One region of the Streptomyces agglomeratus genome, then DNA from elsewhere that is predicted to be linked to it. Evidence: riboswitches for the same ligand, from Rfam matches in the RefSeq annotation. Region 1 holds a riboswitch; the other holds the start of a gene.
The links. Region 1 has a riboswitch for S-adenosylmethionine ahead of thrC (threonine synthase). Riboswitches for the same ligand answer to the same signal wherever they lie in the genome.
Positions count from the first base shown of each region.

Region 2: it holds a riboswitch for S-adenosylmethionine, as region 1 does, so the genes downstream of both, AS594_RS24950 (aminotransferase class V-fold PLP-dependent enzyme) here and thrC (threonine synthase) in region 1, are expected to answer to the same signal.

Region 1 covers NZ_MEHJ01000001.1:4,402,221-4,406,628, reverse strand. The annotation lists gene AS594_RS19220 (cold-shock protein) at 39-242, opposite strand; gene AS594_RS19215 (MoaD/ThiS family protein) at 667-942, opposite strand; gene thrC (threonine synthase) at 939-2,237, opposite strand; SAM riboswitch class I at 2,254-2,381, opposite strand; gene AS594_RS19205 (glucosyl-3-phosphoglycerate synthase) at 2,558-3,508, shown strand; gene AS594_RS19200 (alpha,alpha-trehalose-phosphate synthase (UDP-forming)) at 3,590-4,408, shown strand, end outside.
Region 2 covers NZ_MEHJ01000001.1:5,721,989-5,726,396, forward strand. The annotation lists gene qcrB (cytochrome bc1 complex cytochrome b subunit) at 1-9, shown strand, start outside; gene trpD (anthranilate phosphoribosyltransferase) at 140-1,204, shown strand; SAM riboswitch class IV at 1,290-1,406, shown strand; gene AS594_RS24950 (aminotransferase class V-fold PLP-dependent enzyme) at 1,570-2,931, shown strand; gene AS594_RS24955 (Lrp/AsnC family transcriptional regulator) at 3,028-3,309, opposite strand; gene AS594_RS24960 (rhomboid family intramembrane serine protease) at 3,306-4,016, opposite strand; gene AS594_RS24965 (hypothetical protein) at 4,163-4,405, shown strand.

The DNA of each region.
Region 1 (4,408 bases):
TTCATGCGTGAGTGCGTCGGTGGCCGATCGCGCCGGGATCAGACGGCGAGCTTGACCATGTCCGCCTGCGGACCCTTCTGGCCCTGCGAGATCTCGAACTCGACTCGCTGACCTTCTTCAAGGGTGCGGTACCCGTCCATCTGGATCGCGCTGTAGTGGACGAAAACATCCGCACCACCGTCGACCGCGATGAAGCCGTACCCCTTCTCCGCGTTGAACCACTTGACGGTGCCCTGAGCCATGGCTTAACTCCCCTATTTCTGGCCCTTGCACAGGACCGCACTTCGCGGGTCCTGGGTCAGACTCCTCCACCCTCCGACAGGAGAGGGCGTGCGCCGGAACGCGTCGACCGCGGCTGAATGTATCCGCCCAACTGCCCTCTGCAACAGGTCAATCGGACGAGAAATCTGGGCATGGCGGAACACGCGAAAGAGAGTAATTCCCCGATTTCCAGGGCAAGTCGGGCCGGACAAAGCACACATGAGCGGCAATTAGGTCCGGCACTTTGGCTGCTTCTTGTCGCGCGGGGACGCATTCTCATATGCGCCGGGCACAGGCAGAGGAGGGGGCTTCCCCAACTGTACCGCGCTCAACCATGCAGAATTGCCCCCTCCGCTTTCATCGCGGAGGGGGCAATCGGCGTAACACGGGGTGGTGCGAGGCGGGTCAGCCTCCGGCGACGGCCGGGATGATCGAGACGCCGGCGCCGTCGGGCGTGGCCGTCTCCAGGCCCTGCTCGAAGCGCACGTCGTCGTCGTTCACGTACACGTTGACGAAGCGCCGCAGCTTGCCCTGGTCGTCCAGGACACGGGCCGCGATGCCCGCGTGGTTCTTCTCCAGGTCGGCGATGACCTCGGCGAGGGTCGCGCCCTCGGCCGCGACCTCGGCCTTGCCGTCCGTGTACGTACGGAGAATCGTCGGAATGCGGACGTTGACGCTCATGCGAGGCCAGCCTCTCGGAAAGAGTCCAGGTTGGGGCGGATGACGGCGGACTGACCCGTGGTCGGGGCCACCGCCTCAAGGGTCTTCAGGCCGTCGCCCGTGTTGAGCACGACGGTGGTCAGGGAGGGGTCGAGCAGCCCGGCCTCGATGAGCTTCTTCGTCACGCCGACGGTCACGCCGCCCGCGGTCTCCGCGAAGATGCCCTCCGTCTCGGCCAGCAGCTTGATCGACTCCACGACCTGCTCGTCGTTGACGTCCTCGACCGCGCCACCCGTACGGCGGGCGATGTCCAGGACGTACGGGCCGTCGGCCGGGTTGCCGATCGCGAGGGACTTGGCGATCGTGTTCGGCTTCTGCGGCCGTACGACGTCGTGCCCGGCCTTGAAGGCCGCCGACACCGGCGAGCAGCCCTCCGCCTGGGCGCCGAAGATCTTGTACGGCTTGTCCTCGACCAGACCCAGGGCGATGAGCTCCTTCAGCCCCTTGTCGATCTTCGTGAGCTGCGAGCCCGAGGCGATCGGGATGACGAGCTGGTCCGGGATCTCCCAGCCGAGCTGCTCGCAGATCTCGTACGCCAGGGTCTTGGAGCCCTCGCCGTAGTACGGGCGCAGGTTGACGTTGACGAAGCCCCATCCCTCGCCCAGCGGGTCCCCGATCAGCTCCGAGCAGAAGCGGTTCACGTCGTCGTAGTTGCCCTCGATGCCGACGAGGTCACCGCCGTAGACCGAAGCCATGACGACCTTGCCCTGCTCCAGGTCGTGCGGGATGAACACGCACGAGCGGAAACCGGCCCGCGCGGCGGCGGCACCGACCGCGCCGGCGAGGTTGCCGGTGGAGGAGCAGGAAAGCGTGGTGAAGCCGAACGCGCGTGCGGCCTCGACGGCGATCGCGACGACACGGTCCTTGAAGGAGTGCGTCGGGTTGCCGGAGTCGTCCTTGACGTACAGACCACCGGTGACGCCCAGCTCACGGGCCAGGTTGTCGGCCTTGACCAGCTTGGTGAAGCCCGGGTTCAGGCTCGGCTTCGAGGCCACGTCGGCGGGCACGGGCAGCAGCGGCGCGTACCGCCAGATGTTGTCCGGTCCGGCCTCGATCTGCTTGCGCAGCGCATCGGCGTCGCCGAGCGGGAGGTCGTAGGCGACCTCAAGAGGACCGAAACAGGAGGAACAGGCGAAGATCGGGCCGAGTTCGAATCGCTCTCCGCACTCGCGGCAGGAAAGCGCGGTGGCGGGGCCCAGGTCTACGGGCAGGGGATTCGTGGTGCTTGCATCAACTTCAACAGACTGCACAGCCATGGTGCGAGGCCCTTTCTCCTCATCTTCCCCACGGCGCGTTTCGCCGTGAGACGGAATTGGCACCGTCCCCACCGTTACCTCGCGGTCGGCGGACTGGTTGCCGGGACTTCAACGGGCCGTTCCCTCTGTCCCTCTGGATGAGCGCTATGGCGCCGGGTCTGGGCCCGGCGCGTTTGTTCCGCGGCACCCCCCGAGATGCGAGGGTCGTCCGCGTTGTTCAAGACTGTAACCGAACCCCCGGACGGTTGAACCAGTCGTCCGCACCGCGAGATGGATCACTTGGAGAGCCGGGAAGCGGCTCACCGACGAGGGAGAGGCCCGTGCTGGAAGAGGTGGAGCGCTGGCTGAACCTGAGGTCCTGGTCCACGGCCGACCGGCCGCTGGACCGGCTGGTCGCGGCCAAGGCCGGGCGCGGCCTCACCGTCAGCGTCGTCCTGCCCGCCCTCGACGAGGAGGAGACGGTCGGCGACATCGTGGCGGCGATACGCCACGAGCTGGTGGAGGCCGTGCCCCTCGTGGACGAGCTCGTCGTCCTGGACTCGGGCTCGAAGGACCGTACGGCCCAGGTGGCGACGGCGGCGGGAGCCCGGGTCGTCCACCGGGACGCCGTACTGCCCCGCATACCCGCCCTGCCCGGCAAGGGCGAGGTGCTGTGGCGGTCACTGCTCGTGACCAGCGGCGACATCGTGTGCTTCATCGACTCGGATCTGAAGGACTTCTCCGCCTCGTTCGTGTCGGGCATCGTCGGGCCGCTGCTGACCGAACCCGACGTGCATTTCGTCAAGGCGATGTATGACCGGCCGCTGGGCGAAGCCACTGGTCAGGGAGGCCGCGTCACCGAATTGGTGGCACGCCCGCTGCTCAATCTGCACTGGCCGCAGCTGGCCGGGTTCGTACAGCCGCTGGGCGGCGAGTACGCCGTACGGCGGTCCCTCCTGGAGCGGCTGCCCTTCCCGGTCGGTTACGGAGTGGAGCTGGGCCTGCTCGTGGACTCGCTGCACACGGTCGGCCTGGACGCGCTGGCCCAGGTGGACGTGGGCGTACGCAAGCACCGTCACCAGGACGGGCAGGCGCTCGGGCGGATGGCCGCCACCATCTACCGGACGGCCCACCTCCGGCTCTCGCGCGGCGCCCTGGTGCGGCCGGCGCTGACCCAGTTCGAGCGGGGCGTGGACGGGTGCGGGTTCGTACCGAAGACGTACGCGGTGGACACGGAGGAGCGGCCGCCGATGCGTGAGATCGCCGAGTACGCGGCGCGGCGGGCGGCGTAACCGGGGCCACGGATCGGGGGTGGCCCATGGCACGTCCGTACGCACGTTTGAGGGCTTCCAGTACGGGCTAGGTTTCGCCACATGGTCTCCACGGTCTCCGAGCACGCCGCACAGGTCCTCGTCGCATCCAACCGCGGCCCGGTTTCGTACACGCTCCTGGAGGACGGCACGCTCGCCGCCAAGCGGGGCGGGGGCGGTCTGGTCTCGGGGCTGTCGGCGATCGGGCGGGCCGGCGAGGAGACCGCCTCGCTGTGGGTGTGCGCGGCACTCGGCGACGGCGACCGGGAAGCGGTACGGCGCGGGGAGGGCACGGCGGGCGTCCGGATGCTCGACATCGACGCCGGGGTGCACGCGGACGCGTACAACGGCATCGCGAACTCGGTGCTGTGGTTCGTCCACCACATGCTCTACCAGACGCCTCTGGAGCCGGTCTTCGACACGGAGTTCCGGCGGCAGTGGGCGGCGTACGAGACGTACAACCGCGCCTTCGCCGACGCGCTGGCGTCGGAGGCCGCTCCCGGGGCGGCGGTGCTGGTGCAGGACTACCACCTGTGCCTGGTGCCGGGCATGCTGCGCGAGCTGCGCCCCGACCTGCGGATCGGCCACTTCACGCACACCCCGTGGGCGCCGGTGGACTACTTCCGCCTGCTGCCCGACGACATCGCCCGGCAGCTCCTGCGGGGACTGCTCGGCGCGGACCGGGTGGCGTTCCTGACCCGGCGCTGGGCCGACGCCTTCGCGGCGTGCGCGGTGGAGGTGCTGGGCGCCGAGGCGCTGGAGGGCACGGCGGTCGGGGTGCATGGTCTGGGCGCCGACGCGGAGTTTTTGCGGGAGCGGGCGCACCAGGAGGACGTGAACGAGTGGATGGTCCGGCTGCGGGAGCGGGTCGGGGCCGGGCGC
Region 2 (4,408 bases), 1.3 Mb from region 1:
CACCACTGATCTCTGATCTCCGGCCTGACAAGGTCGCCACAGCAGGAGCCCCGTCCATTCGCCGGACGGGGCTCTTCGCTGTCCGCCCGGCTGGATAGGGTGGAACCATCCTTACTGGCTGTGGACCCTGGAGCGGACCATGAACGTGGTGACCCCGGTTGGCGGCGACAGCGTGGCGGCCGGCTCCTGGCCGGGTGTCCTGAACGCCCTGCTGCGCGGCAAGGACCTCTCCGCCGACGACACGGCCTGGGCCATGGACCAGATCATGAGCGGCGAGGCGACCGACGCCCAGATCGCCGGCTTCGCCGTCGCTTTGCGCGCCAAGGGCGAGACGGTCGGCGAGGTCACCGGCCTCGTCCGGGCCATGTACGCGCACGCCAACACCATCGAGGTGCCCGGCCGTACGGTCGACATCGTCGGCACGGGCGGTGACCTGGCCAAGACGGTCAACATCTCCACGATGTCCGCGATCGTCGTCGCCGGAACCGGCGCCAAAGTCGTCAAGCACGGCAACCGGGCCGCCTCGTCCGCGAGCGGCGCCTCGGACGTCCTGGAGAAGCTGGGCGTCAACCTGGAGCTGACGCCCCGGCGTGTCGCCGAGGTGGCGGAGGAAGCCGGCATCACCTTCTGCTTCGCGGTGAAGTTCCACCCCGCTCTGCGGTACGCCGCGAAGGCACGCAAGGAACTGGGCGCGCAGACGACGTTCAACATCCTCGGCCCGCTGACGAACCCGGCGCGGGTGAAGGCGCAGGCGGTCGGTGTCGCGGACGCCCGGATGGCCCCCATCGTGGCGGGTGTGCTCGCCGAACGGGGGAATTCCGCGCTGGTCTTCCGCGGCGACGACGGCCTCGACGAGCTGACGACGACGGCGACCTCGCGGGTGTGGGCCGTACGGGACGGAGCGGTCACGGAGCATGCCTTCGACCCGCGTGACGTGGGCCTGGAGATCGTGCCCGTCGAAGCGCTGCGCGGCGCGGACGCGTCGTACAACGCGGATGTCGCCCGGCGGCTCCTGGCCGGCGAGACCGGGCCGGTGCGGGACGCGGTGCTGCTGAACACGGCGGCGGCGCTGGTCGCCCTGGACCCGTCCGGCGCGTCCCTGGAGGAGCAGCTCGCGGCCGGGATCGCCAAGGCGGCCGAGTCGATCGACTCGGGCGCGGCGCGTGCCGCCCTCGAGCGCTGGGTGGCGGCCAGCAACAGCTGAGCGGCGGGTGAGTGTGACGCGAGGCGTGGTCCAGAGTCTGGACTGCGCCTTGCGTCTTCTTGATCGTGTGGCAGGATGCTTGGCAGGTCATGAGTGACAGCGTTTTGGCCCCGGCTTGCTGTCCGGCAACCCTCCGTCCGTGGCGGGGTGCCCCGGGTGAAGACCAGGTCGTGGACAGAAAGGTCCACGGCAAGCGCGGACCCCTCGAAGACTTGGGGTCCTGGTTCTCAGGGAGCCTCTTGTGAGCAAGCGAATGCGATAGGGCCTGTCGCCCCTTCTTCGCACACCCCTCTTTCTTTTCTCCTCCAGCGCTGCCGCGTACCCGCCGGCGCGAGGAATTCGCCTGCCTTCTTCGGGAGTTCGCCATGTCTGTCTCCACCGCTGCCGCCGACCAGTCGCTTTGTACTCCGCTGCCCGTTCTCGGGCGGGATGTCCGCGTGCCGCTCGTGACCGGCGGTGAGGTCACCTACGCCGCCCTCGACTACGCCGCCAGCGCCCCGGCCCTCCAGCGTGTGTGGGACGACGTGGCGGCGTACGCCCCGTACTACGGCAGCGTGCACCGCGGCGCCGGATACCTCTCGCAGCTGTCGACGGACCTGTTCGAGAACAGCCGTGCCACCGTCGCCGAGTTCCTCGGCTGCCGCGACAGCGACCAGGTCGTCTTCACCCGCTCCACGACCGACTCGCTGAACCTGCTGGCGGCGGCCCTGCCCGCCGACTGCCAGGTGTTCGTCTTCGAGACCGAGCACCACGCCTCGCTCCTGCCCTGGCGCGACGCGCGGGTCAACTTCCTGAACGCGCCCCGGACTCCGGCCCAGGCCGTCGAGACCCTGGAGCGCGCGCTGGCCGCCCGCGACCCCTACGGCCCGGCCCTGGTGTGCGTCACCGGCGCGTCGAACGTCACCGGTGAGCTGTGGCCCGTGAAGGAACTCGCCGCGGCCGCCCACGCCCACGGCGCGCGCATCGTGCTCGACGCCGCGCAGCTCGCGCCCCACCACCCGCTGGACATCGCCGAGCTGGACGTCGACTGGGTCGCCTTCTCCGGGCACAAGCTGTACGCCCCGTTCGGCTCGGGCGTGCTCGCGGGCCGCGCCGACTGGCTCCAGAGCGCCGAGCCGTACCTCGCCGGCGGCGGCGCCTCCCGCAAGGTGGCCCGCCGCGCCGACGGCGGCGTGGACGTCGAGTGGCACACCACGGCCGCCCGGCACGAGGCCGGTTCGCCCAACGTCATCGGCGTGTACTCCATCGCCTCCGCCTGCAAGGCCCTGACGGAGGCCGGCTTCGACTCGCTCGTGGAGCGCGAGCAGCGGCTCGTGACGAAGGTGCTGGAGGGCCTGGCCGACGTCGACGCCGTGCGGGTGCTCTCCCTCTTCGGTGACGACGCCCCGCGCGTCGGCGTCATCTCCTTCGTCGTCGACGGCTGGAACAGCTCGCACTTCGCCGCCGCGCTGTCCGCCGAGTACGGGATCGGCGTACGGGACGGCCTGTTCTGCGCCCACCCGCTGGTCCGCACGCTGCTCGGCAGCGACCCGCAGGACCCGGGCGAGTGCGGCGCGCCGGAGGCCGAGCCGGGCGAGCGCTCGCTGAACGCGATCCGCGTGAGCTTCGGCGCCGGTACGCCCGACGAGCACGTCGAGCGGTTCATCGGCGCGGTCGGGGAGCTCGTCCGGGACGGCGCGAAGTGGAACTACCGCACCGAGGAAGGCCGCTGCGTCCCGGCGGTCTGACAGCTCCCGGCCCGCGGCAGGACCGTCCGCGGGCTCCCGCCCGGTCGCATCGGTGAGAAGCCCGCCGCCGCGGCCGGGCGCCCGCGTCGGCGGCTGCTACGCGTCGAGGCCGATCGCGAAGGCCGCTTCCAGGTCGTGCTGCGAGTACGTACGGAACGCGACATGGGTGTCGGTGCCCTCGACGCCGGGGATCTTGCTGATCCGGCCGGGGATGACATCGGCCAGATCGTCGTGCCTGGCCACCCGCACCATGGCGATCAGGTCGTACGTACCGGTGACCGAGAAGACCTCGCTGACGCTGTCCAGCGCGGCGATCGACTCGGCGATCTCGGGGATCCGGTCCACGCTGGTCTTGATGAGCACGATCGCGGTGATCACGGTTGGCTTTCTCCCTCGGTGGCCGGCGCTGATGACCTCACTCTATCCGTACGCCGACTACGCCCCCAGGCGTAGAGGAAGCCCGCGCAGAACCCCGCCACGTGCGCGAGATAGGCCACCCCCGGGCCCGGTCCCGCGCGCTGCGCCGCCACCCACTGGAGGGCGAACCAGAAGATCAGGACGAGCCAGGCGGGGAAGCGCAGCGGGAGGAAGAAGAGGAAGGGGAACAGGCTCGTGACCCGCGCCCTGGGGAAGAGGTAGAGGAAGGCGCCCAGCACCGCCGAGATCGCGCCCGAAGCCCCCACCAGCGTCTGCTCCGAGTCGGCGTGGACCACGGCGTAGGTGACTAGTGCGAGGTACCCGCAGCCCACGTAGAACAGGGCGAACTGGACGCGGCCCATGCGCTCCTCGGCCATCGCGCCGAAGACGAACAGGAAGAGCATGTTGCCCAGCAGGTGAAGCCAGCTGCCGTGTACGAACAGGGCGGTGAGCGGGGTCGTGAGCAGGGACGGGTCGCCGCTCAGCAGCTCGTCCGGGATCACGCCCCAGCGCTCGAAGTATCCGCTCTGCGCGGCGAGGAGGAAGTCGCCCGTGCCGTAGACCGGATTGAGTCCGGACAGGGGGCCGATGACGAAGATCAGACAGCAGAGGCCGATCGCGCCGTACGTCACCACGGGTCCCCGGGCCGCTTCCCGCCAATTGATCATGGCCAGATCATCCCGTAACAGGACTGGCCAGGACAGAGCGCCTCGCCGGGCCCCGTCCCGGAGCGTGGACGGTCCGCCGCACGGGGTACGCGTGAGGCCGTAGGGTTACGGGCAGTAGGCACGATGAAAGAGGACGTGGACGCACGATGACGACGGTTCCCCTGCCGACTGCCGAGACCCGGTGGCGCTGCGCCCTGTGCGGCAACCTCACCCGTTTCGATGTGACCCGCTCGTCGAAGGTGATCGAGTACGTCCATCTCGACCTGGCCGGAGAGCCGAAGGTCGAGGAACGCGAGGTGGTCAGTGAGACCATCGAGTCCGTGCGCTGCCGCTGGTGCAACGCGGTGGACCAGATCGAACTGGTGGACAGGCCGGGCGCCGGCTCCTGAGAG